Regions from separate parts of the Pseudoalteromonas sp. BZA4 genome, predicted to be linked through region 2. Evidence: predicted binding sites of a transcription regulator. Region 2 holds the regulator's gene; the other holds the start of a gene.
What was found. Region 2 encodes ArgR, which controls arginine synthesis, uptake and breakdown. Its sites were predicted from a motif close to ANTGAATANNTATTCANT; they were not measured.

Region 1: a site for ArgR is predicted at 8,479-8,496, ahead of argC (N-acetyl-gamma-glutamyl-phosphate reductase). Genes of this name have one in related genera too.

The regions. Positions count from the first base shown of each region.
Region 1 covers NZ_JBECOT010000008.1:66,159-82,647, forward strand. The annotation lists gene mpl (UDP-N-acetylmuramate:L-alanyl-gamma-D-glutamyl-meso-diaminopimelate ligase) at 1-398, shown strand, start outside; gene ABMY41_RS05400 (flavin prenyltransferase UbiX) at 421-1,044, shown strand; gene ABMY41_RS05405 (ABC transporter ATP-binding protein) at 1,041-1,970, shown strand; gene ABMY41_RS05410 (ABC transporter permease) at 1,970-2,737, shown strand; gene ABMY41_RS05415 (SAM-dependent methyltransferase) at 2,737-3,402, shown strand; gene ABMY41_RS05420 (GGDEF domain-containing protein) at 3,399-5,249, opposite strand; gene panP (pyridoxal-dependent aspartate 1-decarboxylase PanP) at 5,498-7,126, shown strand; gene argE (acetylornithine deacetylase) at 7,231-8,421, opposite strand; gene argC (N-acetyl-gamma-glutamyl-phosphate reductase) at 8,643-9,653, shown strand; gene argB (acetylglutamate kinase) at 9,653-10,414, shown strand; gene ABMY41_RS05445 (ornithine carbamoyltransferase) at 10,422-11,342, shown strand; gene ABMY41_RS05450 (argininosuccinate synthase) at 11,352-12,554, shown strand; partial or broken gene argH (argininosuccinate lyase) at 12,607-14,471, shown strand; gene ABMY41_RS05460 (hypothetical protein) at 14,723-14,929, shown strand; gene ABMY41_RS05465 (hypothetical protein) at 14,943-15,485, shown strand; gene ABMY41_RS05470 (hypothetical protein) at 15,475-15,993, shown strand; gene ABMY41_RS05475 (hypothetical protein) at 15,997-16,489, shown strand, end outside.
Region 2 covers NZ_JBECOT010000007.1:78,897-95,385, forward strand. The annotation lists gene ABMY41_RS04860 (methyl-accepting chemotaxis protein) at 19-2,034, shown strand; gene ABMY41_RS04865 (DUF3718 domain-containing protein) at 2,308-2,685, opposite strand; gene folA (type 3 dihydrofolate reductase) at 2,765-3,256, opposite strand; gene cgtA (Obg family GTPase CgtA) at 3,325-4,479, opposite strand; gene rpmA (50S ribosomal protein L27) at 4,642-4,899, opposite strand; gene rplU (50S ribosomal protein L21) at 4,916-5,227, opposite strand; gene ispB (octaprenyl diphosphate synthase) at 5,638-6,609, shown strand; gene mdh (malate dehydrogenase) at 6,699-7,634, opposite strand; gene argR (transcriptional regulator ArgR) at 7,860-8,327, shown strand; gene ABMY41_RS04905 (Dyp-type peroxidase) at 8,324-9,223, opposite strand; gene ABMY41_RS04910 (ABC transporter ATP-binding protein) at 9,285-10,328, opposite strand; gene ABMY41_RS04915 (iron ABC transporter permease) at 10,325-11,959, opposite strand; gene ABMY41_RS04920 (Fe(3+) ABC transporter substrate-binding protein) at 12,037-13,041, opposite strand; gene ABMY41_RS04925 (tRNA-uridine aminocarboxypropyltransferase) at 13,832-14,494, opposite strand; gene lpdA (dihydrolipoyl dehydrogenase) at 14,697-16,121, opposite strand; gene aceF (pyruvate dehydrogenase complex dihydrolipoyllysine-residue acetyltransferase) at 16,310-16,489, opposite strand, start outside.

The DNA.
Region 1 (16,489 bases), on a different contig from region 2:
AAGCCGACGTTAACTCAATAAAAGTGTATGACGACTTTGCCCATCATCCAACGGCAATTAAAACGACCTTAGCAGGGCTACGTGCAAAAGTAGGCACTGATAAGATAATTGCTATTTTAGAGCCTCGTTCAAACACAATGAAAATGGGCGTGCATCAACAAACCCTGATTGATTCACTCGATGCAGCAGATGATGTGTATTTATTTGAGCCAGAAAATTTAAGCTGGTCGTTAAAAGAATACGCAGACAAAGCAGGTATGCATTGCATGAAAAGCACTGAGGAAATCATTACTCAGGTTGTTGGCAACAGTGCGCCGTCACAACATATTTTAATTATGAGTAATGGTGGTTTTGAAGGTATTCATCAGCGTTTAATCACTGCCCTTGAACAAAACTAACCAGTATACGGAGCTTAACTGTATGCAATTTAAAGATAAAATAACGTTAGCTTTTAGTGGTGCCTCTGGGGCTCCTTATGGCTTAAGGTTATTAGAAGTATTACTTGAACAGCAGTTTCAGGTGTATGTACTGATCTCAAGTGCGGCAAGAGTGGTCTTTGATACAGAATCGAATATCAAACTTTCAGGTAATGAAGACAAAGCGACGGAGCAGCTTAGTACACTTTTTAATGCCGCTCCTGAGCAACTAAAAGTATTTGGTAAAGACAACTGGTTTAGTCCTGTTGCATCTGGCTCAGCCGCGCCGAAAAAAATGGTGGTGTGCCCTTGTAGTGCAGGTTCAGTATCTGCAATTGCGGTCGGGGCATCAGATAACTTACTAGAACGCGCCGCTGACGTGGTTATTAAAGAGCGTGGGCAGCTGATTTTAGTCCCGCGTGAAACGCCATTTAGCGAAATCCACCTTGAAAACATGTTGAAGCTAGCACGACTAGGCGTAACTATTATGCCTGCGGCACCGGGGTTTTATCATCAACCAGAGCAGATTTCCGATTTGGTTGATTTTATGGTGGCGCGAATTTTAGATCATTTAAACATTGAACATACTTTGACGAAACGTTGGGGTTATGGAGAGGGCAAACAGTGAGCGAAAAAACGATCGCATTAAATATTGAAGGCCTAAAAAAGGTTTATAAAAATGGTGTTGAAGCCGTAAAAGGCATTGATTTACAAGTTCAGCAAGGCGACTTCTTTGCCTTACTTGGACCAAACGGGGCAGGTAAATCAACCACTATTGGTGTTATCTCATCGTTAGTGAATAAAAGTGCCGGTCGTGTCCAGGTATTTGGTCACGATATTGATACAGACCTTGAAGCTGCTAAGTCTGAACTTGGCTTAGTACCGCAAGAATTTAATTTCAGTCAGTTTGAAACACTAAATCAAATCTTAGTTAACCAAGCAGGCTATTACGGTGTACCAAGAAAGCTGGCACATGAGCGTGCTGAAAAATACTTAAAGCAGCTAGGTTTATTTGAGAAAAAAGATAAACAAGCGCGCACCCTTTCAGGTGGTATGAAACGCCGTTTAATGATTGCTCGTGCACTGATGCATGAACCTAAATTACTCATTTTAGATGAACCAACAGCGGGTGTTGATATTGAGCTACGCCGCTCTATGTGGGATTTTCTTCGCGAGATTAATAAGCAAGGTGTGACCATCATCTTGACCACCCATTATCTAGAAGAAGCCGAGCTGCTATGTAAAAACATCGCGATTATCGACAGTGGTGTGATTGTTGAAAACACCACCATTAAAGCGTTACTTGCCAAGCTTGATAAAGAAACTTTCGTACTTGATTTAAAGCAACCAGTGCAGCCAATTAGCATTGAAGGTTATAAATACACACTGACCGATGATCACACTTTAGAAGTTGAAGTGGCGAAGTCTCAGGGCTTAAACCAGGTGTTTAGTGCACTGACTGAACAAGGTAATACTGTGCTGAGTATGCGAAATAAAGCAAACCGTTTAGAAGAGCTGTTTGTAGGGTTATTAGAACAAGGGCGAGGCGAATAATGTTTAAATATGGAGTAGCGCTAAAAAGTATTTGGATCAAAGAGTGTATTCGCTTTTTACGTATTTGGGTGCAAACCTTAGTTCCGCCGGCAATCACGATGAGCCTGTATTTTGTGATTTTTGGTAATCTGATTGGTTCTCGTATCGGTGATATGGGTGGCTTTAGTTATATGGAGTTTATTGTCCCGGGTCTGATTATGATGTCGGTGATCACCAACTCTTACTCGAATGTTGCCTCGAGTTTTTATTCGACTAAATTTCAAAAAAGCATTGAAGAGCTCTTAGTTGCACCAGTGCCAAACTACATCATTGTACTTGGCTACATGGGCGGTGGTATGACACGAGGTATGCTGGTTGGTTTAATTGTTACCTGTGTCTCTTTGCTATTTGTTGATATTCAAATTCATAATATTTTTGTGATTATGGCTACGGTTATTTTAACGTCGGCTGTATTTGCATTAGGCGGACTTATCAATGCAATTTATGCTAATAGCTTTGATGATATTAGTATTATCCCGACCTTTATTTTAACGCCGCTGACTTATCTCGGTGGGGTGTTTTACTCTATCACCTTGTTGCCAGAATTTTGGCAAGGCGTATCGCAAGTAAATCCAATTATTTATATGGTGAATGCATTTAGATATGGCTTCTTAGGTGTGTCTGATGTCGACTTATCGGTAGCATTTGGTGTACTTGGTTTATTTATTGTGGGTTTATTTACGTTAGCGTTAACCCTTATTAGACGTGGTGTGGGGCTTAGACACTAATGACGGATGCAAATTCGAGAAGTATTGTATCGAATCAACCTGGCTTACATGAAAAGCTAGACGAAATAGTTTTAAAGCACTTAAGTGCTGAATTTAAAAAGCCGATTGCAGAACATACGCAAGCGGCTTTTGATCAGGTAAACGAAAAGGTGCAAGCATTTAACGGGCCTATTATTCTTGATTCCTGTTGTGGTGTGGGTGAAAGTACTGCTAACTTAGCTAAACGTCACCCTGATGCATTAGTGATTGGTATTGATAAGTCATCACATCGTTTAGATAAGCATGATATTGAATACAAGCAAACAGATGCAGGGCAGTACATTTTAGTACAAGCTGATTTAAACGATTTTTGGCGCTTAGCAGTGGCTGCAAACTGGCAACCTAGTCATCATTACCTGTTGTATCCAAATCCTTGGCCAAAAGCAAAGCACTTGCAAAGACGCTGGCACGGCGCTGCAATTTTTCCGTATATCGTTAAATTAGGGGGCCGCTTAGAGCTGAGAAGCAACTGGGATATATACGTAAAAGAGTTCGCTCGCTCATTAGAGCTTGCTGGGCATAAGTGCGATGTTGAGCTGTATGAAAGCGATACTGCAATTACTCCATTCGAACGTAAATATTGGGCCAGTGGTCAACAAAGCCACCGTTTGGTGATCAACCTTTAATGAATATAGGGGGTCGGTGGTGCAAAATGACTCCCTTGCATTAAAGTAACACCCGCACGAGCAAGCGCATCTGCTATTTGTTCGTTATCAACTTGCTCAGCAATTACATCTAACTTTAGTTGCTGAGCATATTTCACCAAGTTTTCAATAAATAGATAGTTATCTGTATTGGTATGAATTTGGCTCACCAACCCTTTATCTAGCTTCAAGCCATCAATTTCTAGCTTCCTAATGTGGGGTAAGTTTGAAAAGCCCGCGCCGAATTCATTGATAATAACCTGAGCACCTTTATTTTTTAGGGTGTTAATAAAGGTTTTTACTTCACTAAAGTAAGCGATAGCATCACGCTCATAAAACTGAAAAATAATATTATGAGGCTGCGGATAGCGCCTAAGTTGTAACTCTAAAAACTCGCTTAAGCTTGGGTCGAGAATATCTTGTGCGGTAATGTTGATACTCCAGCGCACATTGGTTTTTCTAAACTGCTCAATGCATCGAGTGAACATGGTGCGTCTTAAAAGACCGTCCATACGTGAGCGCTTTAGTACCATCATAAAGTAATCTGGCGCATGAATACGACCTGTAGCACTGGCCATTCTGGCAAGGCATTGATAATGGTCAATGTGTTTGCTTTGGTTATTATAGACTGCTTGAAAGTAAGGTACGATACGGTTGTTATCGAAGGCTTCTTTTACTTCTTTGGCAAGCGTAACATTGCTTCTAAATTTCTCTTCAACCTGCTTAAACACATTTTCATAACGTACAATACGCTGATTATTAAGCTTTGCTTGTTGCAGCGCAACATGGGCGTTTTCAATCAACATTGACTTATTACCCGTGGCGATACCTGCGTACAAGCTCACGTAGATATAAGGCTCTTTCAACGCAGGAATAGCATAGTTAAAAGCATTAATTACATCATCGATATTACGCTCATCACTATGCGTTCGTAATAGCGCAATTTTATTAGTTGCTAACCGATAGACAAACCCTTCGCTAGGCATCCTTGATTGAAAATAGCTAAGCAAGTTAGCCATTACTTTGTCGCTCACTTCAGTGCCATAAAAACTGCTAATATCTTCTAGCTCATTAATGGCAATAACTGCCAGCTCCATACGGTGTTTGGTGGTTTTCTTTATGTAGTATTCCAGCGCGACATGGTTCGCAAAGCCGGTGCGGGCATCTGTTGATAGGGAGCGTTTTAGTTGTAAAAAATACAGCCCAGCAATTAGCGCTGCAATAAAGAAAAAGAAGCAGCCTGTGATCATTGCACGGGTCACACTGTGCTGCAGTTGCTGATTTAAGTCACCAATGGTTATGTCGGCACCAGTTATATAGGTGTGACCATTATCATCGACAAAAGTCACAAAGATGCTTTTAAAATAGCCCCATTGATCTTTTGATACCTCAAATACCGGCTCTGTTGAAAAAAAAGCTTCTTTGTTAAGTTCTGTCGCTTCAGGGTAGGCATCTAGAAACTGCGTTACGCGGCCATTGTTTTGATCTTTTTGCGTGTAACTCGAGGCACTAAAATAGACTTTGCCGTCGCGCAGTACCATTGCGTACACATAGGCAAGCTGCATTTGTTTTGCATACTCAGATAGGGCTCGGCTTTTGTCTTTATATATTGCCGAAGAGATTGGTAAGCCCGCATTAACTATATTGTGGTAGTCATCACCTAGGATATGTTTGACACTGACCGCGGCATTAAGCAATTTGGTATCGATATTTTCCATGATCTCACTACGCGTGGTTTCATAGGTATAATAGATATAGCCAAATAAGCTTATAAAAAATGCGGCGAAGCCATATAGCAGCCAGCTGGTTTTTTGCATTCCTTTGGGCATAGAGGTTCCCTTAGCAGTTATCATTTGATTATACTCAAAAAAAGCGTGCCTGATAGTATAAAATGACTGCAAAACTCATTAACTGATCACTTTTTTGTCATCGAAATTAGCGCTTTTTTGCTTTAAACGAGACATTTTCGTGATATTCCAGTAAAGTTAGCCAATTTCGTAGAAACAGTGCCGCAAAAGTGCTTACCTAGATGTCCCATCATCGGGTGCATTTTTAGCTGCTAATTATGGGTATTAGGATGGATCAAAAGCGTTGTGCCGTCGCCTCTAAAGAAAGCTTGATTCGTATTTTTACGGTGCCAGAAGCACCAGACTCGACATTAAGTAAAATCGAATCTGAAATTTCTAGCAACTTAGCTGGGTTCTTAAATGAGAACATAGCTGCTATCGAAAAGCCTTTGCACGAAATTGAAAAAGACTTTCAAACGGCTACTATTCCAGAAGAGCCGACCTTTGTTTCAGACTATGCTCAAGACATTATGGAGCAGTTAGTTGCCCATTCTGTGCATACCGCTGCGCCGAGCTTTATTGGTCATATGACCTCAGCATTACCGCATTTTGTGTTACCGCTTTCTAAGTTAATGGTTGGTCTTAACCAAAACCTAGTAAAAATTGAAACTTCTAAGGCATTTACGCCTCTAGAAAGACAAGTTTTGGGCATGATGCATCACCTTGCATATGGTGAAGACGACAGCTTTTATAGTAAATGGATGCACAGCGCGAAAACGTCATTAGGCGCATTTTGTTCAGGTGGCACTGTTGCTAACATTACTGCACTATGGATTGCCCGCAACCGTTTATTAAAAGCGGATGGTGACTATAAAGGTATTGCTGCACAGGGTTTAATCGCTGGAATGCTGCATTATGGTTATAAAGGCTTAGCTGTGCTTGTTTCTGAGCGAGGCCATTACTCATTAGGCAAAACCGTTGATTTACTGGGTATTGGTCGCGATAACATTGTCGCAATTGCAACTGGCGAAAATAATAAAGTCGATGTTGATGCGATGCGTAAAAAGGCTCATGAGCTTGAAGCCTCTGGCATTAAGGTAATGGCACTCGTGGGTGTTGCTGGGACGACTGAAACAGGCAGCATAGATCCACTAAATGAAATGGCTGATTTGAGCGAAGAACTTGACTGTCATTTTCATGTCGATGCTGCATGGGGTGGTTCAACCTTATTATCTTCAAATTACCGCCACCTATTGAGCGGTATCGAACGCGCTGATTCAATAACCATTGATGCACACAAACAAATGTATGTACCAATGGGGGCTGGTCTGGTGTTATTTAAAGACCCAGCTGCGACGGATGCTATTGAGCATCATGCGGAATATATTCTTCGTAAAGGCTCAAAAGATTTAGGCAGTCATACCCTTGAGGGCAGCCGCCCAGGTATGGCAATGTTAGTGCATGCTTGCTTACGTGTTATTGGCCGTAAAGGCTACGAGATGCTAATTGATCGCAGTATCGTGAAAGCTCGCACTTTTGCCGACATGATCAAGCAGGATGAAGACTTTGAACTAATCTCAGAGCCTGAGCTTTGCTTATTAACCTATCGTTACGTACCAAAAGAAATCCAAGCGAAGCTTAAAGATGCTGACGAAGAAACGAAATTAGATATTTACGCTTCGTTGAATCGCTTTACTGCAAGCATGCAAAAACGTCAGCGTGAAGCGGGTCGTTCTTTTGTATCGCGTACTCGTTTAACTCCTGCAAAATATGACCATCAACCTACCGTGGTATTTCGCGTCGTACTAGCCAACCCGTTAACCTCTAAAGCAATTCTAAAAGATATTTTAGCGGAGCAAAAAGAGCTGGCGAAAACTGATCCGGTATTTAAAAAATATTTAAGTAAGTATATGGATTAGAAAAGGGAGCGTGATGCTCCCTTTAAAAGCGATTTATACTGCGTTATTGATTTTAACAATAGAACCACTATTATTTGCAATCAATGCCTTGCCTAAATCGCTTTTTATTCCAACTGAAACTCGCATCTTGAGGTGGTTTGGGTATATTCACTAAAGCAGCTTGCTTTAATCATATTACTGATAATCGCTTGCGAAGGTTTAATTTTTTCCATCGCCAAAAACTCATCTGGCTGGTGGGCTTGGTTAATTGAGCCGGGCCCCATGACGATGGTTTCACAGCCAAGCTGTTGAATAAAAGGGGCTTCTGTACAATAGTTTACAGCGACAGCTGGTTGACCTGAGACTTTTTCGGCCAGCTTTACAAGTGCTGTATCAGTGCTACCACTAAATGCTGGGATAGGTTCATGCATGTCGATAACGCTCACTGCATTTGGGTATTGGGCATTAATCTCTTCTGCGGCTGTTAGCAAAATCGCTTGTAGCTCTTGCACACTTAAACCAGGTAAAGGCCGCATATCAATGTGCATTTCACAGCAACCACAAATGCGGTTGGCATTATCGCCACCATGGATATGGCCAAGGTTCAAAGTAGGGTACGGAATTTCAAAGTGATCAACTGAATATTTATTCTTTAATTCTTCTTTGATGATTAACAATTTTGTAATCATTTTATGCATGACTTCGATGGCGTTTAAACCACGTTCAGGATCTGAACTATGCCCTGAGCGACCAATTACCCGGATCGCTGTACTCATATGGCCTTTATGAGTAAATACTGGTGTCATATCAGTTGGCTCACCAATAATACAGCGCGCTGGTTTTAAGTTCGGATGGCGGCAAATTTGTTGTGCTCCCGCCATTGTGGTTTCTTCATCGGCTGTTGCTAGAATTAATAGTGGCTCTGTTTGTTTAGTTTCATCGAGCTCACTAATTGCTTGCAATACAAAGGCAAAAAAGCCCTTCATATCAATACTACCCAAACCGTAAAGTTTATTATCATGCTCGCTAAGTTTAAACGGATCGTAGTTCCAGCGGCTATCATCAAATGGCACTGTGTCAGTATGACCTGCAAGCATTAAACCGCCATCTCCTTCACCGCGTTTCGCTAATAAGTTGTAACGGCCCTTACCGTTTTCAAGCTCTGTGATTTCACATGTAAAACCAAGGCTTTCGCACCAGTCTGCGAGCAAGGTAATAACTCCTTTATTGCTCATGCACAAAGAATCTTCAATCGCACTAATTGAAGGGGCAGCAATCAGCTGCTGATACATAGATATAAAAGAGGGTAGCGACATAAAAAAATCCAAAAATAATTATTCAATCTAATTGCATAACAATATAAAAGTATTTATGATGAATATCAATTCACTTTTTAAGCATAAATATTAGTAAAGCTGTACGATGAACACGAAACGACGATAACCTGATTTCATTACTTTAGACAGTGTTTTTATTCGCAATTGAGCGAGTAATTTTAGGCGTATCGATAAATAGATTTAATAGGTAAAAGTAAGCAATGAATGTAGTGATTATTGGCGCAAGTGGTTATAGCGGCGCAGAGCTAGCAAGTTTAGTTGCTAAGCATCCAAAACTGACCCTACAAGCATGTTATGTGTCTGAAGGGAGTTTAGATAAAGGTAAGTTATTAAGCGATTTATACCCTGAGCACCTTGGATTGTTAGAGTACCCACTACAACCTCTAACTTCTGAAGCGTACAAAGATATCGAAAGCAATGCTGACTATGTATGCCTGTGTACAGATCACAAGGTCAGTGTTGATCTTGCTCCGCAATTTTTAGCCATGGGTAAAAAAGTATTCGACCTATCTGGTGGTTTCCGTTTAGCTGGGAATGAGGATTACCTGACTTATTACGGTTTCGCACATGAACACCCTGATCTTTTAGCACAAGCAGCATATGGTTTAGCTGAATGGAATAGCGATGCGATTAGTAAAGCGAACCTTGTTGCTGTAGCGGGTTGTTACCCAACCGCGGCTCTTAATTCTTTAAAACCACTTAAAGAAGCGGGTTTATTAGCTGATCAAGCCATTATTGTTAATGCGGTGTCAGGTGTTACAGGTGCTGGTAGAAAAGCCAGTGTTAATACCCACTTTTGCGAAGTGTCACTTGCTCCTTATGGCTTGTTTAACCACAGACACACACCTGAGATTGAGCAGCACCTTGGTCACCCTGTGCTATTCACCCCACATTTGGGTAACTTCCCCCGTGGAATTTTAGAAACTATTTATGTGCAATTAAAACCGGGTGTAACAGCAGAGCAAGTGAGCGCGGCATATCAAGTGTTAGCAAACGAGCCGTTAATTCGCTTACTTGGCAATAAAATTCCAAGCATCAAAGGTGTCGCTAAACAACCATTTGTTGATATTGCATGGCAACAAAAAGGTGAGCAACTCATCGTTATGTCAGCGATTGATAACCTCCTAAAAGGTGCGGCAGGGCAAGCATTGCAGTGCATTAATTTAGCCATGGGTGAACCTCACCATACTGGTTTAGTAGGAGCGCTGTAATGAAAACTTGGATCATTAAAATCGGTGGTGCTGTGTTAAATAGCGCAGATGCCGCAAAAGCGCTTTTTGATGTTTTAGCCTCTGAACAACAAGATAACTTTGTGATTGTTCATGGTGGTGGAGCCTTGGTTGATGCTTGGCTTAAAGACGCCGGCTTTGTAACTGCAAAACATCAAGGTTTACGTATCAGCCCAAATGAGCAAATGCCATATATTGTTGGTGCTCTTGCCGGTTGTGCCAATAAACAATTGATGAGCCAAGCAATCAGCGCTGGCCATAAACCTGTGGGTTTAAGCCTTTACGAAGCGGGTGTACTGGTATCTGAAAAACTTAAAGTATTGGCGCAAGTAGGTCAGTGCTCAGGTAGTTGTGACAGCGTGCTACCTAGCATGCTTGAACAAGGTCGTTTACCCCTAGTGAGCTCTATTGGCTTTGGAGAAGATGGCCAATGGTACAACGTCAATGCAGATGAAGCTGCAGCGGCTATCGCTAAAGAGCTTAATGCAGAACTTATTTTTATGACAGACGTAGAAGCTGTGCTTGATGCCAATAAGCAGCCTCTACATCAACTTAATACGCAGCAAATCGAAACACTTATCCTTGAAGGAGTCATTCAGGGCGGGATGGAGGTCAAAGTAAAGACCAGCCTTCTTGCTGCCCAACATTTACGACGTGGTGTGTATATCTCAAGCTGGCTGAAGCCAGAGAACTTAGTCGCTTTATTAAAAGGCGAACATGTAGGAACGAAAATTACACCATAGGTATTTCATGTTAAAGAATTTCTTAAATGGTCTTGAGTTAGACCAAAAAGGCGCACTTAAATTACTAAACTTAGCGCAAAAAATTAAAGCAAACCCAGCAGATTTTAGCCAAGCATTAGCGGGCAAATCAGTGGTTACATTGTTTGAAAAGCCAAGTTTACGTACTCGTTTATCATTTGATATTGGTATTAATAAATTAGGCGGTCATGCGGTTTATTTAGATTCACAAAATGGTGCTATGGGCGCTCGTGAATCAGTTAAAGACTTTGCTCTTAATATCTCAACTTGGGCAGATGGCATTGTTGCTCGCGTGTATGCACACAAAACACTGACTACACTTGCTGAGTACTCATCGGTGCCTGTCGTTAATAGCCTGTGTGATTTATATCACCCATGCCAAGCGCTTGCTGACTTTTTAACACTGCAAGAAGTGCATGGCGATGTTAGTAAACTAAAGCTTGCTTACTTAGGTGAAGGTAACAACGTCACACACTCTCTAATGCTATTAGCAGCCACTTTAGGTACTGATTTTGTTGCAGTTTGTCCTAAAGGCAGTTCGCCAGATTCGCAAATTCTTAAGCAAGCAGAGCAAATTGCAGCAATGAATGGTGCCTCTGTCATGGTGAGTGACAGAATTGAGGCGGCAGTTGGCGCAAATGCAGTCTATGCTGATACCTGGGTTTCAATGGGTGATAAAACACCGCTTGAGCAGGTTAAAGCTAAATATATGCCATATCAGCTTAACCAAGCCCTACTAGAGAAAACCGGTGCGCAAACTGTACTGCATTGTCAGCCAGCGCATCGTGAGTTTGAAATTACCTCTGAGGTAATGGATGGCCCAGCATCAAAAATTATTCAACAAGCAGAGAATCGTATGCACGCGCAAAATGCTCTACTTGTCACATTATTAAATCCAAATTTTGTTTAAGGAACACCAATGAGTTCAATTAAAAAAGTCGTATTAGCCTATTCTGGTGGTCTTGATACATCGGCAATCGTGCCATGGTTAAAAGAAAACTACGGCTGTGAAGTAATCGCGTTTGTTGCTGATGTAGGCCAAGGCGCAGAGGAGCTTGAAGGCGTTGAAGAAAAAGCCATAGCTTCAGGTGCGTCGGAATGTCATATCGTTGACTTAAAAGACGAAATGGTCAGTGACTATATTTACCCAACTTTAAAAACGGGTTCTATTTACGAAGGCACTTATTTATTAGGTACGTCTATGGCGCGTCCAATCATTGCTAAAGCGCAGGTTGAAATTGCCCGTAAAGTAGGTGCTGATGCGCTTTCACATGGTTGTACTGGTAAAGGTAACGACCAGGTGCGTTTTGAATCATGTTTCGCAGCCCTTGCACCAGATCTAAAAGTGATTGCACCATGGCGTGAGTGGGACTTATCAAGCCGTGAATCATTACTTGATTACTTAGCTGAGCGTAATATTCCGTGTTCTGCATCAGCAACAAAAATTTATAGCCGTGATGCTAATGCTTGGCACATTTCTCACGAAGGTGGTGAGCTTGAAGATCCATGGTGCCAACCAAGTGATCAAGTATGGACTTGGACTAACTCGCCAGAGCAAGCACCCAATGAAGCAGAATATGTAACATTGAATGTGGTTGAAGGTGAAGTAGTTGCTGTTAATGGTGAATCACTAAAACCATATGATTGCTTAGTTAAATTAAATGACATTGCTGCGCCGCATGGTGTGGGTCGTGTTGATATCGTAGAAAACCGCTTAGTGGGTATGAAGTCGCGTGGCTGTTATGAAACACCTGGGGGCACTGTGATCATGGCTGCTCTTCAAGCTATTGACGAGCTAGTGCTAGATAAATCAAGCCGTAAATGGAAAGAAGTACTTGGTGGCGAATTCTCTCACTTAGTCTATGACGGTCGTTGGTTTACGCCATTAAAAGACTCGATTCTTGCAGGTGCTGAATCACTGTCTAAGTTAGCAACGGGTGAAGTAGTGCTTAAGCTTTATAAAGGCCAAGTCACTGCGGTACAGAAAAAATCACCTAATAGCTTATACAGCGAAGATTTCGCAACCTTCGGCGAAGATGATGTATATGACCAATCACATGCTGAAGGCTTCATTCGTTTATTTTCGCTATCTAGCAGAATCTCAGCACTAACGAAAAAGTAATTTAATTATTGCCCTGCATTGCAGGGCAATAGCCGAATTTGGAGACAGTTCAATGGCACTATGGGGCGGACGTTTTTCTACGGGTCCAGATGAAGCGTTTAAACAATTCAACGATTCACTTCCTTTTGATTATCAACTTGCAGAGCAAGACATTATTGGTTCAGTTGCTTGGGCTGGGGCGTTAAAACAAGTCAACATTCTAAACCAGCAAGAATACGATGACCTCGTTGCAGCACTTAATAAGCTGTTAGATGAAGTTAAAGCAAACCCACAAGCAGTGGCTGTAGCTGGGCATGAAGATATTCATTCTTATGTTGAATCAGCACTGATTGATAAAGTGGGTGACCTTGCTAAAAAGTTACACACCGGTCGTAGCCGTAACGACCAAGTTGCAACAGATTTCCGCTTGTGGTGTCGTGATACAGCTGAGCATATTCTTGAAGCAATCGCAGAGCTTAAAGGTGAATTTATTGCCTTAGCTGAGCGTGAGCTTGGCACTATTTTACCGGGTTACACACACTTACAACGCGCACAACCTGTGTTATTTAGTCATTGGTGTATGGCCTATGTTGAAATGCTTGAACGTGATGAAAGCCGTTTAAGTGATGCCAAAAAACGTATGAATTATTGCCCACTTGGTAGCGGTGCATTAGCCGGGACTGCGTACCCAATTGATAGGCAAACTCTTGCCGAAGGGTTAGGTTTTACCGGTGCCACACGCAATAGCCTTGATGCTGTATCAGATCGTGATTTTGTAGTTGAGCTATTAAGCTGTGCATCGATTTCGATGATCCACTTGTCGCGCATGGCTGAAGATTTAATTTTCTATAACTCGGGTGAAGCGGGCTTTATTGAGCTTTCTGATGGGGTAACATCAGGCTCTTCACTAATGCCGCAAAAGAAAAACCCAGATGCACTTGAATTAATCCGTGGTAAAACAGGCCGTGTTTTTGGCGCATTCAGTGCCATGATGATGACACTTAAAGCGCTACCACTTGCTTACAATAAAGATATGCAAGAGGACAAAGAAGGCTTATTTGATGCGATGCCAACTTGGCTGGCATGTATTCATATGGCGCAAGCGTGTATCAAAGGCATTAAAGTTAATGCAGATAAAACATTAGCAGCTGCAAAAGGTGGTCACTCAAATGCGACTGAACTTGCTGACTATTTAGTGGCTAAAGGTATTCCATTTAGAGAAGGTCACCACATTGTTGGTACGCTCGTGCAAATGGCTATTGCACAAGGGAATAACTTAGAAGATTTAAGTTTAGAGCAATTTAAGTCAGTGCATAGCATTTTCGAATCAGATGTATATCCTGTATTAGAAATAGACGCCTGTATTAAAGCAAGACAAGCGCAGGGTGGTACCTCTCTTGAGCAAGTAACAAGTGCCATCAAATACGCAAAAAAAAACAGCAAATAGCGGTACGTGACGCAACCTTAAATGATGTTGAGTCCATCGCTAAGCTTATCCAGCATTGGGCTACCGTAGGTGAAAACCTACCACGAGCTAAAAGCGACATGATTCACTCTATTAATGAGTTTGCTGTCACTGAAATTGAAAACCAAGTTGCAGGATGTGCCTCGCTGTATATTTACGACACTGGCCTTGCTGAAATTCGCTCGCTCGGGGTGGACCCCGAGTCACGAATTGCCGGCCAGGGGCGTCAACTTGTTGAACATTTGCTAAAAAAAGCCAAAAGCTTGGCGCTTAGTCGGGTAATTGTCCTGACAAGAGTGCCAGAGTTTTTTGCAAGCCAAGGTTTCAGCTTTTGTAGCAAAGACGGTTTGCCAGAAAAAGTGATCAAAGATTGTGAGCTTTGCCTTCGCAAAGAGAACTGCGATGAAGTGGCAATGGAATATATTTTAAAGCCAAGTAATAGCGCGGTGATCCCGTGTAAACACGTGGCTTAAATTCCCTGGATGAGAAAAACGCACGGTTACCCCTGTGCGTTTTTTTATGCCTGAAATTTAGGTTTGCTGATTTTTATGATCAAAAAGATCAAAATTAATAAAAGTTGGATCGTTAATTGCTTTTATTATCAGCGCGGTGGCAACGTCGCAATGAAGTACAAAAAAGCGTCAAAAAAATGAGAACGCTTAACTCAGCTTGCAAGCTATTGTAAGCTGTATTGAAAAAACAATTAACTTAAAGGAATTAACTTATGCAAATTTCAAACAATAGCCAATTGCAAATGCAAGCATACAGCCAAATGCAACAAACAAAGCCTGCTTTGGAACAAACTACTAGTAATAAAACCCTGCAATCTGATACAGTAACTTTATCAAGTGAAGCGCTGTCTTTATCAGGTGGTGCAGAGATTCAACGCGGTGGCGGTGTAATTCTTCCTCCTAGTAAGAAGGAAGAATGATTATAGGAAAACAATGTTTTTAACTGAGCAATTTGGATTTTTTTCATTATCAGCCCTATCTGCTTGGGGATTTTTAATGGCATTTTTCTTTAACGTTTTTGTTTATAGTTTAGATGTCAAGCGTCGTACTACCTTGTTGCTCAGCTCTTTTATAATGATGCTTTCTTATATGGCTGGTGATTATTTCTTCACTTGGATTTCTTCTACCGCCGCAACTTATTTTGATTGGGTACTTTACGACTTAGCAACAGTATTAGCGCTCTTAACTGGGTATTATTTCATAAATAAAACGACCCCTTCCTTTTTATATTTAGTCGTTGGTTTAGCCGTTAACATTACTCTTTTTATCTCTTTGTATATAGATGTTGAGTTAAATAGAAATTCAACTCCATGGCTACTATGGGATATTTATGCATTTGGAGTTAACTTCGTTGATTACAGTATGATTGCAGTTCTGATTATCGATAGAGACATATACGGTCTGCATAAACTTAAAAAATCTATCAAATCTCACTTTAGGAATAAAAAAGTAGTAAATACCTCTAATGTATCTTGATTCAATTACTGGCCAGCTGGTTGGAATTTTTATTGAATGGGGGGTACTTATGGCTTTCTTATTTAATCTATCGACCAGCATTAATAAAGTTGATAAATCTCCTCTGATTTTATCTGCGATTATGGCCTTATCATATTTTGCTACGGATGTTATTAAATTATCTGACGCGCCATACTTGAATTGGTTTCTATACGATTTGATAACAATATTAGTGCTCTCTTTTTGGTTGTTAGTAAAAAGTGTAAAACTCTTTACAGCTTCAATTTATGTAATTGCTGGATTACTGCTTAACGCAAGTTTTATGCTCTCGATGCATTACGATATTTTCATACTAGGTAATCGAGAACCTTGGCTTTTGTGGAGTGTATTTTCGATAGGTGTAAATTTACTAGATTTAATGATGATAATTGCTATTGCATCCAATAAAGACTTTTTACTACTCAAAAAATTTGTTAAGTATCCTATGTCGTCGAGCGAAAAACCTGAAGAAAAGTTGGAATTGATCTAATCAATGATTGGAGTGGTTCAAGAAAACATAGGTTTATATCTAGCTACATTTATTATGTGGGGATTTTTAATGGCCTTTTTATACAATATGGTCAAAAAATCTTCATTTCCAGGTGGTGATGGCACCAAGATGTGGATCTCATTCACAATGTTTATTTCATATATGGCTAGTGATCCGTTGCTGAATATCACTTTTGGATACGATATTTTGGATACAACATTAGCTTATCTAATCTGGGCTTGTTCTGATATTGTCATTTTTTTTATAGTGTGGCTAATTTCAAAAAGTAAAAGCATTTCTGATGAGCCTGTAAAGCTCTATATTTCAATTGGTCTAAGTGTAAATATATCACTGTTTTTAGGCATGTATTTCGATATTAACTACGCCTATACAGGAAGCTGGTGGTTTTGGGATGTCTACAGTATCACTGTGAACCTGATGGATATCATGATGCTCATCGCACTTTTCAGTAATAAAGACTTTTTAGGGCTTGTGA
Region 2 (16,489 bases):
TATTTTCTGGAATTACATATGAACTTGACCGTTAGACAGCGTATTTGGGGTGGCTTTATTGTTATTACGTTACTCCTGCTATTTATTGGTGGTAACTCGTTGATCAGAATTACCAACATTGATCAATCGACACAGCGAGTTAATCAGCTGTCATTACCGGCCCTCGACAAAAGTTATGAGTTGCAGGTTGAATTCATCCTGATGAGTAAATCAGCGCAAGCTAGTTTTTACACTACATCACAAGATGAATTAGCAACTATTCGCAAGAACTTTACCGAACAGAAAAAGCGTTACGATAGCTCTTATCAAGACCTACAACAAATAGTGAGTAACGACCCTAAATTAAAACAAAGCAGCCAAGAAGTTGAGCAAACTTATAAGCGCTTTGCCAAGTCTGTCGATAATCTTTTTAAAGATAAACAAACGCAACTTGAGCTTAACAATACGCTGCGCACCCAGCTTGAAAATATCGAGATCAGCGCCGAAGATGCTAACTCTGTTGTACTTGACATCATTGATATTGATGGTCTTGAAGAGAACCATTCACGTGCCTACCAAGCTGCTAACAACATGGAAAACAACTTCCAGTCGGTAGTGACTAACAGTACCGATATGTTAACGGTTAAAACTCTTAACACGTTAGATATCGTGAAAAACGAACAGGTTTATTATCTAGAAGAAGTAGAGCGCAGCCTTGGCCTAATCCGCCCTGCTATCATTGAAAGTAATGCTGATTTATACAACGACCTAAACAGTTATGTTGAAAACCTTGTAAATAACGTACGTGGCAACAACAGCCTATCAGCAAATAAAAAGCGTTTAATTGATGCAATTGCACAAACTCAAGCTGAGCTAGCAAATGCGGAAAAATCAACCACTGAAGCCCTAAAGCAACTTAAAGAGCTTGTTGACCAAGCAACAGTCCTTGCTTTTGACTTACAGCAAGATGTAAGTGGTAACGTATCTACGGCAACCATTTGGACTTGGATTGCCATGGTTATCGCCACTTTAATTGCTATTGCTGTTGCAGCAATTACTGTTAGCCGTATTACTAAACCACTTTCTGAAGTAAACCGTATTCTTGATATTGTTGCTAGCGGCGATATGACTCAACGCTTAGACGACTCAGCTAAAGACGAATTTGGTGAGCTATCACGTAGTTGTAATACGCTAATCGAAAGTTTACGTACACTTATTCAAGGCATTATCTCTCGCTCAACCCAGCTTGCTGCGGCCTCTGAAGAAACTTCAGCAATCACTGAAGAATCAAGCCAAGCTATTCGTAACCAACAAGCACAAGTTGAACAAGCTGCTACAGCAACCACGGAAATGAGCAGTACATCACAAGCGGTAAGCAGCAGTGCTCAACAGGCACTTAGCGAAATCAAGAACGCTGATAAAGAAGCTGACCGTGTTAAAGGCATTTCTTCACAAAACAAAGCGACTATTGAACAACTTGCCCGTGAAGTTGATGATGCTTCACAAGTTATCAATAAGTTACACAAAGATAGCGCATCAATTGGTGGCATCTTAGATGTTATTCGTGGCATTGCAGAGCAAACAAACCTACTTGCACTTAATGCAGCCATTGAAGCAGCCCGTGCCGGTGAACAAGGCCGAGGCTTCGCCGTAGTTGCTGACGAAGTACGCTCTCTAGCAAGCAAGACTCAAGAATCGACCCAAGAGATCCAAGCGATGATTGAATCGCTTCAGGTTGGCGCTGAGGCTGCTGTATCGGCAATGTCGAAAGGTAAGCAACAAGCTGAGTCGTGTGTTGAGCAATCAGACCTTGCAAATACCGCCCTTGATTCAATCACTGCAGCAGTTGCGCAAGCTCACAACGTAAGTGAAGAGATCTCAACAGCTGCTCATGAGCAACAGCAAGTTTCACAAGAAATTAGCGAGCGCTTAGAGTCGATTGTAGCAATTGCTGAACAAACAGCTGAAGGCGCAAACCAAACCAATATTTCAAGTTCAGAAGTTGCTAAATTAGCGGAAGAACTACGTTTATCGGTAGATGCGTTTAAAGTTTAAGAAGCTATAAACGAGCTACGAGCTAACAACATATAGAAGCCGTGTTTGTGAAAACAAACACGGTTTTTTTGTATCTATTTATAGCAACTCGCTTAATTAAATGATCTTTTGAGGTGATTACTCTTAATATTTTCCTGCATCCCCCATGCAGGCACATTATTTAATACAAAATAATAACGAGTTATTGCGAATAGGTATGAAGTTAACGAAGCGTTTTTCAGGCATAAAAAAACCGCAACGAGTGCGGTTTCTTAAATTCTATTGGCGTTTCAATTAAAGGCCTGCGCGGTCTTTAATAACAGCGATTAGTGGAGAACCTCCGTGGCCGTTTGATTCTGCCCATGCGATGTCTGCACCGTCTTCTAAAGAGCTTTTAGATAAGTTCTTAACGATGTATTCACCAGCATCCGCAGCGCCGCTTTCAATTGCATGACGAAGCATATTGTTGCCGTTACATTTTACAGCATCAAAGATGTTACGAATTTTCACACGTGAGCTTTTAAGCTTACTACGTAAACGGTTTTTATCATCAGCTGCGATGTACTCACAGATAGAAACCGCTAATTGATCATCAGCTTTTGCTGGTGCTGTATACGCAACTGACGCTGAAACAACAGCCGCTGCAAGTAACATATTTGGTAACTTCATCATATTTTGCCCTTACGTAATACTTTCTTCTTACCAAGATTGTCTAATATTGTACCAACTAATTAATTTTACCGCAATAATGTTACGAGTTTTTGTACAGGGTTACAAAAGTATACGAGTAAGGGTTTTTGTTATCAGGCTGATGCTTTTCTTGCTCGGCAACTGTCCAATTAGCAACACTTTCGTAATCTGGGAACTGCGTATCACCGGCCACTTCGAGGTCGATGAATGTTAAGTATAGACGATCTGCTTGAGATAGAAATTGTTCGTATATATTTCCGCCACCTATAATCATTACTTCTTCAACATCAGCAACCAATTCCAGCGCAGCCTCTGGTGAAGTAACCACCTCAATACCTTCAGCTGTGTAATCAGCATTACGCGTGATAATAATATTTTGACGACCCGGTAAAGGCCGACCTATTGATTCAAATGTTTTACGGCCCATGATCACAGGCTTTGCCATGGTTACTTTTTTAAAGTGTTGCAGATCGGCGGGTAAATGCCATGGCATTTGGTTATCTTGGCCAATTACTCGGTTATTTGCCATAGCAGCAATCATTGAAATTTTCACACTAAACCTTTAATACTTTTTTCTTATTAATAAAAAAGGAGCGCATGGCTCCTTTTCAGTTTTAAATTTTATCGTTGGTAGATAACTTCTACATCGTAGTCATCATCATCCCAGTCGTCATCCCAATCATCATCGTCTTGAGATGTTGCTTTCTGATGATAAGTATCCCACTTAAATTCAACTTCTTCTTTCTCTTCTTCAGCGAATTTCTCTTTCGGCATACTATCAAGTAGCGCCATAATATCATGACATAGTGCTTGGGTATTTTGCTTATTAGCAGCAGAGATACGGTAAACATTAACCTCTTCACCTAGCTCTTCGGCAATTTCATTACACAGTGCTTCAGCTTCATCTTCTGGTAATAGGTCAATTTTGTTAAATACTAACCAGCGCGGCTTTTCAGCAAGCTTAGGACTATATTGGTGTAGCTCATTAATAATCGCAAAGGCATTATCAACTGGATTTGTGCCATCAACAGGCATAACATCAATGATATGCAGTAATACACGACAACGCTCTAAGTGCTTTAAGAAGCGAATACCAAGGCCTGCGCCATCCGAAGCGCCTTCGATTAGACCAGGGATATCAGCAATTACAAATGACTTATTCGAATCTGGGCGTACTACACCAAGATTAGGAATAAGTGTCGTAAACGGGTAATCTGCCACTTTTGGTTTAGCTGCAGAAACACTGCGGATAAACGTTGATTTACCAGCATTTGGTAAACCAAGTAAGCCAACATCAGCAAGTAGCATTAGCTCTAGGCGTAAGCTGCGAACTTCACCAGGTGTACCTAGTGTTTTTTGACGTGGCGCACGGTTTGTACTTGATTTAAAACGTGCATTCCCCAAGCCATGGAAACCACCTTTTGCAACAACAACCTTTTGACCATGCTTAGTCAGATCACCTAATGACTCTTCAGTATCAACATCAATGATACGTGTACCAACAGGCACCTTAAGCGTTAAATCAGCGCCTTTTTTACCAGTCATGTTACGGCTTTGACCATTTGTGCCGCGCTCTGCTTTATGAAAACGCTCAAATTGGTAATCAATTAACGTATTTAAGTTTTCATCGGCTTGTAGATAAACGCTGCCGCCATCGCCGCCGTCGCCGCCATCAGGACCGCCATCTGGTACATATTTTTCACGTCGGAAAGATACGACACCGCTGCCGCCATCACCCGCGTCACAACGAATTTCTACTTCATCTACAAACTTCATGATTACTCACTTTAAGATTGGCTTGTTAATAACTCTATTATATACCTAAGTGCCCTATTCAGCACCCAATGCCAAGGCGCTTAGGTATATATTTATACGCACTATTATGTGCCTTAAAACAAAAAACCCCGCAAAGGCGGGGTTTTTCAAATATCGAGATGATTACTCAGCTACGATATTTACGTATTTACGGTTTAAAGGACCTTTCTGTTCGAATTGAACTTTACCATCTGCTTTTGCGAAGATAGTGTGGTCTTTACCGATACCTACGTTTGCGCCAGCGTGGAAACGAGTACCACGTTGACGAACAATGATGCTACCCGCTAGAACTGATTCGCCACCAAAACGCTTAACACCTAGGCGTTTGCTTTCTGAATCGCGACCGTTACGAGTACTACCAGCTGCTTTTTTATGTGCCATTTCTCAGTACCTCTAATTAAGCGCTAATGCCAGTGATTTTAACTTCAGTGAACCATTGACGATGGCCCATTTGCTTACGAGAATGCTTACGACGTCTAAATTTAACAATCTTAACTTTCTCACCGCGACCGTGTGAAACAACCTCAGCTGTTACTTTACCACCGTTTACGAACGGTACACCGATCTCGATTTTCTCACCATCAGCAACTAAAAGTACTGAATCAAATTCAACTGCTGCACCAGTTTCAACGTCTAATTTCTCAAGACGAATTGTTTGACCTTCAGTCACACGGTGCTGTTTACCACCACTTTGGAAAACCGCGTACATAATTAACTCCGTCTGTGCGCCCTCAAATCGACGCAACTAAAATATTCTTCAATAGGGCGCGAAGTTTACGCTAATGTGCAAAAACTAGCAAGCCTCTTTTTCGATAAAATGAATAAAAAATAGCTGCATTGAGAGCAATTCAATATTTTCCCCTATTCTATCCTAAAAACACCACATGCCAAGCGGTTTTTACGATCTCATGACAATTAAATTACGCTAATAATACGCACCTTGAAAATTCAAAAAGCTGATCACTTATTAATCAAGGCTATAAATTTATCTTGGCAAAATTGATCTCAAATAAAAAACTTTACAGTGTTTTTTTACTGAATCATCACAAAATATCGAGCAAGCGCTTTTTTTGTTGTACAATCAGCCCCGTATACCCATAAATATTGGCTCGGAGATCAATGGATATAAAAGCTATCCAGACGTTAATCGAAAATGAAATGGATGACGTCAATCAACTTATACATGCCCAAATGCGCTCAGATGTCGCATTGGTTAACCAACTCGGTTTATACATAGTAAACAGTGGCGGTAAACGCGTTCGTCCTATGTTGGCCATTTTAGCGGCAAAAGCACTTGGTTATGAGGGCAAAGACCATATTACGCTTGCCACTATCATCGAATTTATTCATACCGCAACTTTATTGCATGACGACGTTGTCGACGAGTCACATTTGCGCCGTGGTACGCCTACAGCCAACGCAGAGTTTGGTAATGCAGCGAGCGTTTTGGTGGGTGACTTTATCTATACACGTTCATTTCAGCTTATGGTTGGCCTAGGTAAAATGCCAATCATGCAAATTTTAGCTGATGCAACCAATGTCATCGCTGAAGGTGAAGTATTACAGCTAATGAATTGTAATGACCCTGACACGACAGAACAAAGCTATATGCAGGTTATTTACAGCAAAACGGCAAAATTGTTCGAAGCTGCAACCGGCCTTGCTGCAATTATTACCGAGCAAGACGAACAAACCCTTGAAGCATTAAACTTATACGGTATGCATCTTGGCACTGCATTCCAATTAGTGGATGATGTTCTTGATTACAACGCTGATGCCGAGCAACTTGGTAAAAACATTGGCGATGATTTAGCTGAAGGTAAACCTACCCTACCGCTTATCTACGCAATGCAAAAAGGCACACCAGAGCAAGTTAAGCTAGTACGCGAAGCAATTGAGCTTGGTAATGGTATGGACCACTTAGAGAGCATTCTAGCGGCATTAGCTGACACTAAGGCCCTTGAGTTTGCAATGCAAAAAGCTGAGCAAGAAGCTGACAAAGCAATTGCTTGTATTGCGTTCTTACCAGATACACCGTACAAACAAGCCTTAGAGAGTTTGGCCCGTATCGCCGTTGCCCGCGATCACTAAACGCTATTTATTCGAGCCATTAAAAAAGCCTGCATTTGCAGGCTTTTTTGTTTTCGGCGATTTAAAAAATCGCCTATCATCTGTCGGAATTAACCGTTGATGAAATCAACACCTTCTTGGATGTCTTTGTTAAGTGTAGCTAGCATGTCGTTTTTAGCTTGCTCTTCGAATGCACTTAACTCACCGTAAGAAAGGATTTCTTCAACGCCGTTTTTACCTAGGCGAACTGGGTGTGCGAAGTATGCTGCGTCACCGTTTTCAACTGCAACGTATGCGTAATCAACTACTTCTTCACCTTGTAAGCCTTTAACTAAAGACATACAGAAGCGTGCTGCTGCAGCACCCATTGAAAGAGTCGCTGAACCGCCACCCGCTTTAGCGTTAACAACTTCAGTACCTGCGTTTTGGATACGTGGAGTTAATGCTGCAACTTCTTCGTCAGTGAAAGTAACACCTTCAACTTGAGATAGAAGAGGAAGAATTGTAGTACCTGAGTGACCGCCGATAACAGGAACTTTAACGTCAGTTGCGCTTAAACCTTTAAGTTCAGCAACAAATGCTTCTGAACGGATCACGTCAAGCGTTGTGATACCGAATACACGGTTAGCATCGTAAGTACCCGCTTTTTTGAATACTTCAGCAACGATTGGCACAGTGCCGTTTACTGGGTTAGTGATGATACCTACTAACGCTTTAGGACAGTTTTTAACGATGCCTTCAGCTAATGTTTTGATGATACCTGCGTTTACGTTGAAAAGGTCCGCACGGTCCATGCCTGGCTTACGTGGCATACCCGCTGGGATAAGAACGATATCACAACCAGCTAATGCTGCGTCTAGGCTGTCAGCACCAAAGCCTTCAACTTTAACGTCTGTTGGGATGTGAGAAAGATCAACCGCTACACCAGGAACAACAGGGGCAACATCGTATAACGATAATTCAGAACCTGCAGGTAAACTTGTTTTTAATAATAAAGACAATGCTTGGCCGATACCGCCAGCTGCGCCTAAAACAGCAACTTTCATTGGAATTCTCCGTAATTTGAGGTAGGAAATATTTGTGGCCCTAAAGATAATGAAATTAGCGACTAAAAACAAATTTATCCTGCTTATTTCGCGTATAATTTCGACCATAGTTGTAAACTTAGCTGTAAAGACACAGCATTTTGGACGACTTTGTAAACTAATACTGCATAAATATGCAGAGTTGTGTAGAATTACCCTACATTTTATGAATAAAGAAACGGCAACATGCAACCACAAGACAAACAAGAAGCACTGATCAAAGCGTTTAAAGCGCTATTAAAAGAAGAAAACTTCGGCTCACAAGGTGAGATTGTCGAAGCATTAAAAGAGCAAGGCTTTGATAATATTAGTCAAAGTAAAGTCTCTCGCATGTTAAGCAAGTTCGGTGCAGTACGTACTCGCAATGCAAAACAAGAAATGGTCTATTGTTTACCGGCTGAAATGGGTGTGCCAACAGCGAAAAGCCCACTGCGTCAGCTTGTTATTGATATTATGCATAACGAAATGATGATTATTATTCGCACTAGCCCAGGCGCAGCTCAATTAATTGCTCGTTTACTTGATTCACTCGGTAAGGCAGATGGTGTACTCGGCACCATTGCAGGCGACGACACTATTTTTATCGCCCCTGCGAAGATTTCTGAAATCGATGTGACGCTTGATCGCGTGCGCACTTTATTCGATACCGTTTAAAGTTGCTTTAAGAAGTTTACTGACGGGGCGAAAAACGCAGATCCCATATCGGCTTGAGTAAAATCGAGCCAATGATCATAGCAATCGCCCTGCCCCAAACGACTCTTTAATACCTGCTCAAACGCATCCCCTTGCGCAGCACACGAAACCATTAAAATACCCTGCTTATGCACATCACCAAATGGCATGCTTTGGTTTAGCAATAGTGGCTGGCCATGCTCATCTTTTAATTCACTACGAACCGCATGACTGGTTTCTACAGCAGGCACAATCAAGGTGTTATCTAGACGCGTGCGCCCCATGATTTGCTCTTGCTCAGACAACGATAAATGCTGCCAGACACTCAAATCATGCACAAAGCGCTGAACATGAATATAACTGCCTTGGTCTTCAAAGTAACCCGGTTTATCGATAAGTGCTGTACTACGTTTTTGACGGCCATGAGGTGTATCGCCTGCATAAATGAAGCCGTTAAAATCACGTCCATCTAAAAACCGAAAATTACGGACCTGCTCCACCAGCTCAACATCCGGTGTTAATAATTTTAGAATTTGCAGAGCAAATAGATGATTTACATCTTCACGGTCAGAGCGAATTTGCACAAACAAGTCAAATGGCTGAGCACTAATCACATGCTCACTATGAGTCACATTCGGAAAGCTTTGCAATTGGCTTGGGATAAACTCGGGCAGAATATGCGGCCAATACTGAGCACCAAGGGCAACCACACACGATAGCATAGCTTCTGAGAACTGATCAGCAAACTCATCTTGAATGACGCTAACGCGTTTTAGTTTTTTACGTAATGACTCATCATGGCCATCGTAAACATTAAAAAACAGGTGCAAACCATGTAAGTTTGCTTCAGCACAAATCCCAGATTGCGCTTGCGCCATAGTGAATCCTTAGCTTCTCGTTATTTGCACAAAGCCAAGGATTCAAGATTGTTATTTATTACTAATCATGAAAAAAATTGACTGTGTGCGGCATTATTTTTATTTTTACAGGCTGCTCAACAGCTAACACGCGGTCTTGCTCTGCAGCAACTTCACACTCTTGCCCTGCAATATTGATACGATATACATAACGCGTACCGATAAAACGCCTGTGCAAGATAGTTAAACTGTTTGCGTCACTGTGCGCAGCTTCACACAACTGAATATGATGCGGCCTTATATACACTTGACCTTGCTGACAATTAGTATTGCTTGCCGTCAATGAGTGAACCACACCAAACGCCGTTTCGTATTCAGTTGGCGTTAATACTTTTGCCGTTAAGTATATGCCCGTACCAAGAAACTCTGCAACCACCTTTGAGTTAGGTTGACTAAATAACTGCTCCGGAGAGCCCTGTTGGGCGATTTTTCCGCCATGCATAACCGCAAGCGTGTCGGCAAATGCGAAAGCTTCTTCCTTCGAGTGGGTAACAAATACCGCAGAAACCTGCTGAGCTTTAATAATGCGACGTATATCGGCAATAAGCTCAAAACGCACTTGTGTATCAATATTCGAAAATGGCTCATCAAGTAATAATAAACTTGGTTTGTAAGCAAGTGCACGGGCTATTGCCACTCGTTGCTGCTGGCCACCAGAAAGCTGATGCGGATATCGCTTTGCACAACCATCGAGTTTAACAAGGGTAAGCATTTCATCGACACGCTCTCGCTTTTGCGCTTTACTCATGTTGCTTAGGCCAAACGCAATGTTGTCGCTTACCGTTAAATGAGGAAACAACGCATAGTCTTGGAACATCATGCCAATATTACGTTTCTCCGGTGCAACAAACAGCCCACTATCGTTGACCACTTTCGAATCAATACTCATATAGCCTTGCTCAGGCTGTAAAATTCCGGCAATTGCCTTTAGGGTGGTAGTTTTGCCGCAGCCACTTGCGCCAAGCAAACAGACGATTTCATCTTGTTCAACATTGAGGTTTAGTTCACTCAACACCTGAGTCACATTGTACTGATAAGCTAAGTCTTTAATTATCAAATGACTCATGAGTGATTTTGCTCCATCGAACGATTAACGAAATACAAAGGGATTAACCCAACTAACACGATAAACAAGGCTGAAATTGACGCAAGCTCCAATTGCTCATCACTAACATATTGAAAAACATGAGTTGCCAGGGTTTCAAAATTAAAAGGTCTGAGTAATAGAGCTGCTGGTAACTCTTTCATGCACTCAATAAACACTAACAAGCCAGCTGTTAGAATGCCGCGCTTTAACAGTGGTAAATGTACTCGCCACAAGGTTTGTAAGGGCCCTTTGCCCATTGATTGGCTGGCCATATCTAGCGATGGGCTAATACGTAAAAAACTGCTTTCAAGCGCGCCATGCGCAATCGCATAAAAACGTACAACATAAGCAAAAATCATCGCAAATAAAGTGCCGCTCAAAAGTAATCCTGGTGATAAACCAAAAGGTTCAAGCCAATTATTTAATGCATCATCTAACTGAGTTAATGGTAGCAATACGGCAATGGCTAACACAGTACCAGGTAAGGCGTAGCCAGTACTTGCTAAACGCCCTGGGATCAAAGGGTAAGCTTGTTTCGCAATACGTTGATAAAACAATACCAATAAGCTCAATAGAATAGTTGCAATACTCACCACAACAGCCACTTTAAAGCTTTGCCAAGCGTAATTAAAGAATGCCCCATTCCATGCTTCATCTGCATAAACAATAGCGTATTTAACTAACACCCCAACCGGCAAAATAAAAGCCAGTACTAGCACAACGGTACAAGCCAAGCTTGCAGCCCATGCGGCACTGCCTTTTAAGCGATACAAGGTTGCACTGTTAACGCTTGACTGACGCTCATACACAGCTTGATTACGACGACTAAAGCGTTCAACCATGATGGTTAAAAACAAAATCAGTAACATAATGCCTGAAATTTTCGCCGCTGCCGTTAATGAGTAATAGCCAAGCCATGTATCGTAAACAGCGGTCGTTAGTGTGCTCACAGCAAAGTAATTAACAGTGGCAAAATCAGCCATAGCTTCCATACTGATTAATGTAACCCCTGCCACAATCGCCCCACGACCAAGAGGCAAACTAACGCGTAAAAAACTTTGTAATGGTGATAGCCCCATTAGTTGACTAGCTTGTACTAGTTTAAAAGACTGCTCTCTGAGTGCCGTTTTAAAAATTAGGTATAAGTAAGGATAGAGTACCAAGGCAATCATAAAAATAGCCCCAGTCAATGTACGAATATCAAAAAACCAGTAATCGTCTGGTGATTGCCAGCCAAACCAGTCTCTAAGGGCTATTTGTACTGGCCCTGCGTAATCAAGCAAGTCGGTATACACATAGGCGATGAGATAAGTTGGCATTGCTAATGGCAGCATTAACGCCCATTCAAATTGCTTTCGCCCAGGAAAGTCACAATATGCAGTTAACCAAGCTAACGGCAATGCAATTACACAGCTCAGCAGCCCTACCCCTGCAATAAGTATGAGTGTATTACGGGTATAATCCCACAGCACAGTATCGAAAAGGTGCTGAAATACATCTGAATCTCCTTGCAGAGACTCAAATAACAAAAAGCCTAATGGCGTAACAAGCAACAGGCCAATAAGCCAGGCTATTAGCTGCCAACGCGACAGCGAAAACTTCACATGCATAAGTGGATTAATACCAGATAAAATAAAAGCTGTTAAAAAACAGCTTTTATAAAAATGTGTTACGAGAAATATCCTCGTTATAAATCAAACTTTACTTCATCAATCAGCTTCAGTGCCACAGGGCGATATTTGCTGATCTCATCAAGAGGAAGGCTATCTTCTTTAAACTCTCCCCATGATGCAACCATCTCAGATAATGCAACCCCTTGCTTTACAGGGTATTCCATATTAACTGAAGCATACATATTTTGCGCCTTATTGTCGGTCATATACTCAACCAGTTTCAAGGCATTTTCAGGGTTTTTAGCATAACGGGTCATAACAACGCCCGATACATTGATATGAGAACCACGGTTTGTTTGGTTAGGGAAGTTAATATAAACCGCTTCAGCCCATGATTTTTGCTGCTCATCTTGCATCATTTTGCCAAAATAATAGCTGTTGCCTAACGCCAGATCGCATAAACCTTCTTTTACGGCTTTGACTTGCGCTCTGTCATTACCTTGCGGCTTACGTGCTAAATTGGCTTTTACGCCCTCAAGCCATTGCTTAGTTTTTGCTTCGCCATGGTGAGCAACCATAGAAGCAACTAAACCTAAATTGTAAGGGTGTTTACCAGATCGAGTGCAGATCTTACCTTTGTATTTTGGATCGGCTAAATCCTCGTAAGTTAATTCAGCAAGTGCACCAACACGCTCTTTTGCAGAGTAAACATTACGTACACGTTTAGTAAGTGCTATCCATTGACCGTCGGCATCGCGAAAAGTGCTTGGCACATTCGCATTAACCACATCACTATTAATTGATTGCGTTAAGCCTAAGTCCTCTAATTGAATCAGCGCACTAAAATTAGAGGTTAATACTAAATCAGCCTTACTGTGCTTACCTTCACGCTTTACACGTTCAATTAACCCTTTTTTAGCAAAAACCACGTTAGTTTTAATACCTGTTTGCTTAGTGAAATCATCCAAAATAGGCTGAATTAAGAATGGTTGACGAAACGAGTAAATATTTACTACATCTGCAGCAAATGTAGGCGCGCTTAATAATGCGCTAAGTAATACTAAGGCTGTTTTCTTCATTTTATAGCACCTAAATAGTAACAATTATCAAAATATTTTACCTAGAGTTAGGGCAAAGTGCACCCGTTTAAACTTATATTTCAATCAACCTAACTGCCATTTAGGAATTTGCATGTAAGACATATCTCACCCACATGGCAGTTATTGAGTAAAAACCACCAGCAAACACTGCACAAAACAAGATAAACACTTGAAATATAACAACATACTTTAAATGACAATAAAATAACCAGCAGATTAAGTAAGATTTTGACCTACTCAGCTTTGCCCATTTCTCTATAATTACTTACATCAACTAAGCAAGAAGCTTAATGAGTAGATGGATAAGGAAGCATTACTCATAATACCGCGGAATAAGGTTCATTAGGAGAATAAGGAATCAAGGACAGGCTCAGGAAGAGTAACGCAATGGAGTGACAACCTACGGACAACATCAGGATGATGTGGAATGGCATGACAACAGGACGTTGTTATACAGGAAGTTCAAAAAGTGGAATAAAGGACAGGCCGTTAGGGCATCGCAATGGATTTGCAAACAAAGGGATAGTGTCAGGATGGCACGTAAAGGAGTGGTAAAGTATTTACCAGCATGGATGTAAAGGACTAACAAGGAAACAAGGCGGGATTGCCTTATATTGCACAGAACCAATAAGTAAAGTGTAATCGCATGGATTGGCAAAGTTTAGGGAGTTGATTAGATTCAATTGCAGGATGCAAAAAATTAAGAAGATTCCGCAAGCGCGACTAGAGATAGTACGCGCTTTTCTTTTGCCTAAAATTTAGTAAAGAGTTATTGCTCTGGGCGTCCCTTATTACGCTTACCTAGCAGATAAGCATCTCTAAACTTAATAAAATGTTGCTCAAGCTTTTGTGTAGCATCTTCTTCACCGGCAAGGGCAAGTACCATAATAGCCACCTCAGCGGTGCCTAGTTGATGCTCATGCGGGGCAACACGTAATCGATAATCAGATAGCTTTTCAGGCGTAATTGAAAACACAGGAAGATTATCTAGATAAGGGCTTTTACGGATCATTTTCTTTGCTTCACGCCAAGTCCCATCTAAAAAGATAAACAATGGACGTTTACCTTCAACAGGAGTTACTTCGGTGATCACGCGCTCTTCGTCGTCAACATCGCTGGCAGGAAAAATAACCATTGGCTGATACTGAGGATCTGCCAACAAGCTTAATAAGGCTTCATCTGGATTTGTTCTATCCCACTTAAAGGCATGATTATCTGGCACGATTTCAGCAATTAAACGGCCAGTATTTGACGGCTTAAAACTCTCATTATGGTACATAAGCAAACAGACCGCGGCATCACACTGAGCTTGCTCAACGCCTTCACAAATACAATAGTGCTCGGCTAATAAACAACGCTCACAACGCGTTAACTTTGCTCCTCGTGCTTTGAATTCACGACGAGACTCAGTCATTTGCTGAGCACGAAGCATTAACACCGAATTATTTGAGATAGTAGCCACTGTATTTACCAGATAATTAAACGGCGCGTATTGTAGCTAAAAATATGGGGAATAGATATTGATCTAAGTATTAAGCTGCAAGCTATAAGCAGCTAGATCTTAAAGCTTATAGTTAAAAAAAAACAAAAAACCCAGCAGGAGCTGGGTTTTTAAAACGATTAGTCAAAAGAACTTACTTCTTTTTAACTGCTTTTTTGTTTGGAAGGTCAGTGATTGAACCTTCGAAGATTTCAGCAGCTAGACCGATTGATTCGTTTAATGTTGGGTGAGCGTGAATAGTTAACGCTAGGTCTTCACCGTCTGCGCCCATTTCAACTGCTAAGCCGATTTCACCTAGCATTTCACCTGCGTTGATACCAACCATAGCACCACCGATAACGCGACCTGAGTCTTTATCGAAGATTAGCTTAGTTTGACCTTCAGTACGTGCTGAAGCGATTGCACGACCAGAAGCAGCCCAAGGGAATACAGCAGTTTCGATGCTTAAGCCTTGCTCTTTAGCTTCTTTCTCAGTTACACCAACCCATGCGATTTCTGGATCTGTGTATGCGATTGAAGGAATGCACTTAGGATCAAAGAAGTGTTTCTGACCAGAGATAACTTCTGCAGCAACGTGAGCTTCGTGAACCGCTTTGTGCGCAAGCATTGGTTGACCAACGATATCACCGATAGCGAAGATGTGATCAACGTTTGTTTTAAGTTGCTTATCAACATTGATGAAACCACGCTCATCAACGTTAACGCCTGCTTTATCAGCGTCAAGTAACTTACCGTTAGGTGTACGACCAACAGCAACAAGTACTTTGTCGTAACGTACTGCGTCAGCTGGTGCGTTTTTACCTTCGAATGAAACGTATAGACCATCTTCTTTCGCTTCAACGCCAACAACTTTAGTAGAAAGCATTACGTTGAACTTGTTCTTAACGTATTTTTGGTAGATCTTGATAACGTCTTTATCAGCTGCTGGTACTAATTGATCAGCAAACTCAACTACGTCGATTTCAGAACCTAGTGCACGGTATACAGTACCCATCTCAAGACCGATGATACCACCACCTAAAACAAGTAGTTTCTCAGGAACGTCTTTAAGCTCTAGCGCACCTGTTGAGTCAATTACACGGTCATCTTCAGGGATGAAAGGTAAGTTAACAGGTTGAGAACCCGCTGCAATAATAGCATTGTCAAAAGTGATTGTTGTTGTACCGTCTTCACCTTCAACAGCAAGTGTGTTGCTGCCAGTGAATTTACCGTAGCCGCTAACTACTTTCACTTTACGCATTTTAGCCATGCCGTCTAGGCCGCCAGTTAGTTGACCGATTACAGACTCTTTCCAATCACGGATTTTGTCTAAGTCGATTTCAGGCTTGCCAAAAGTAACGCCGTGAGATGACATTTCAGCTGCGTCATCAATCACTTTAGCTACGTGTAAAAGTGCTTTTGAAGGGATACAACCCACATTTAGACATACACCGCCTAATGTGTTGCGAGATTCTACCAGTGTAACTTCTAAGCCCAAGTCAGCAGCACGGAAAGCCGCAGAATAACCACCAGGACCACCGCCTAGTACAACAACTTGAGTTTTTAATTCGTTGCTCATGCTATTACCTTAAATGTTTGAACGGGACACTGCCCCTAAGTTTAACTGCCATGTTTCTGCAAGGCAGAAAGGGAGAGCAGATATCTATACCAAGATTGTTCTATGGCAAAGATTGTATCATTGCCAATGGTAAAAATCCCAGCAAAAAACAACTTGCTGGGATTTGATTCTTATAATTTACGAGACGATTACATCACTAGTTGACGAATATCGCTCATGTAGCTTGCTAGCGTCACAGTAAAGCGTGCTGCTAGGGCACCGTCAATAACCCTATGGTCGTATGACATTGATAATGGAACCATTAATTTAGGTTCAAACTCTTTGCCATTCCACTTAGGTTTCATTTCTGACTTAGATACACCCAAGAT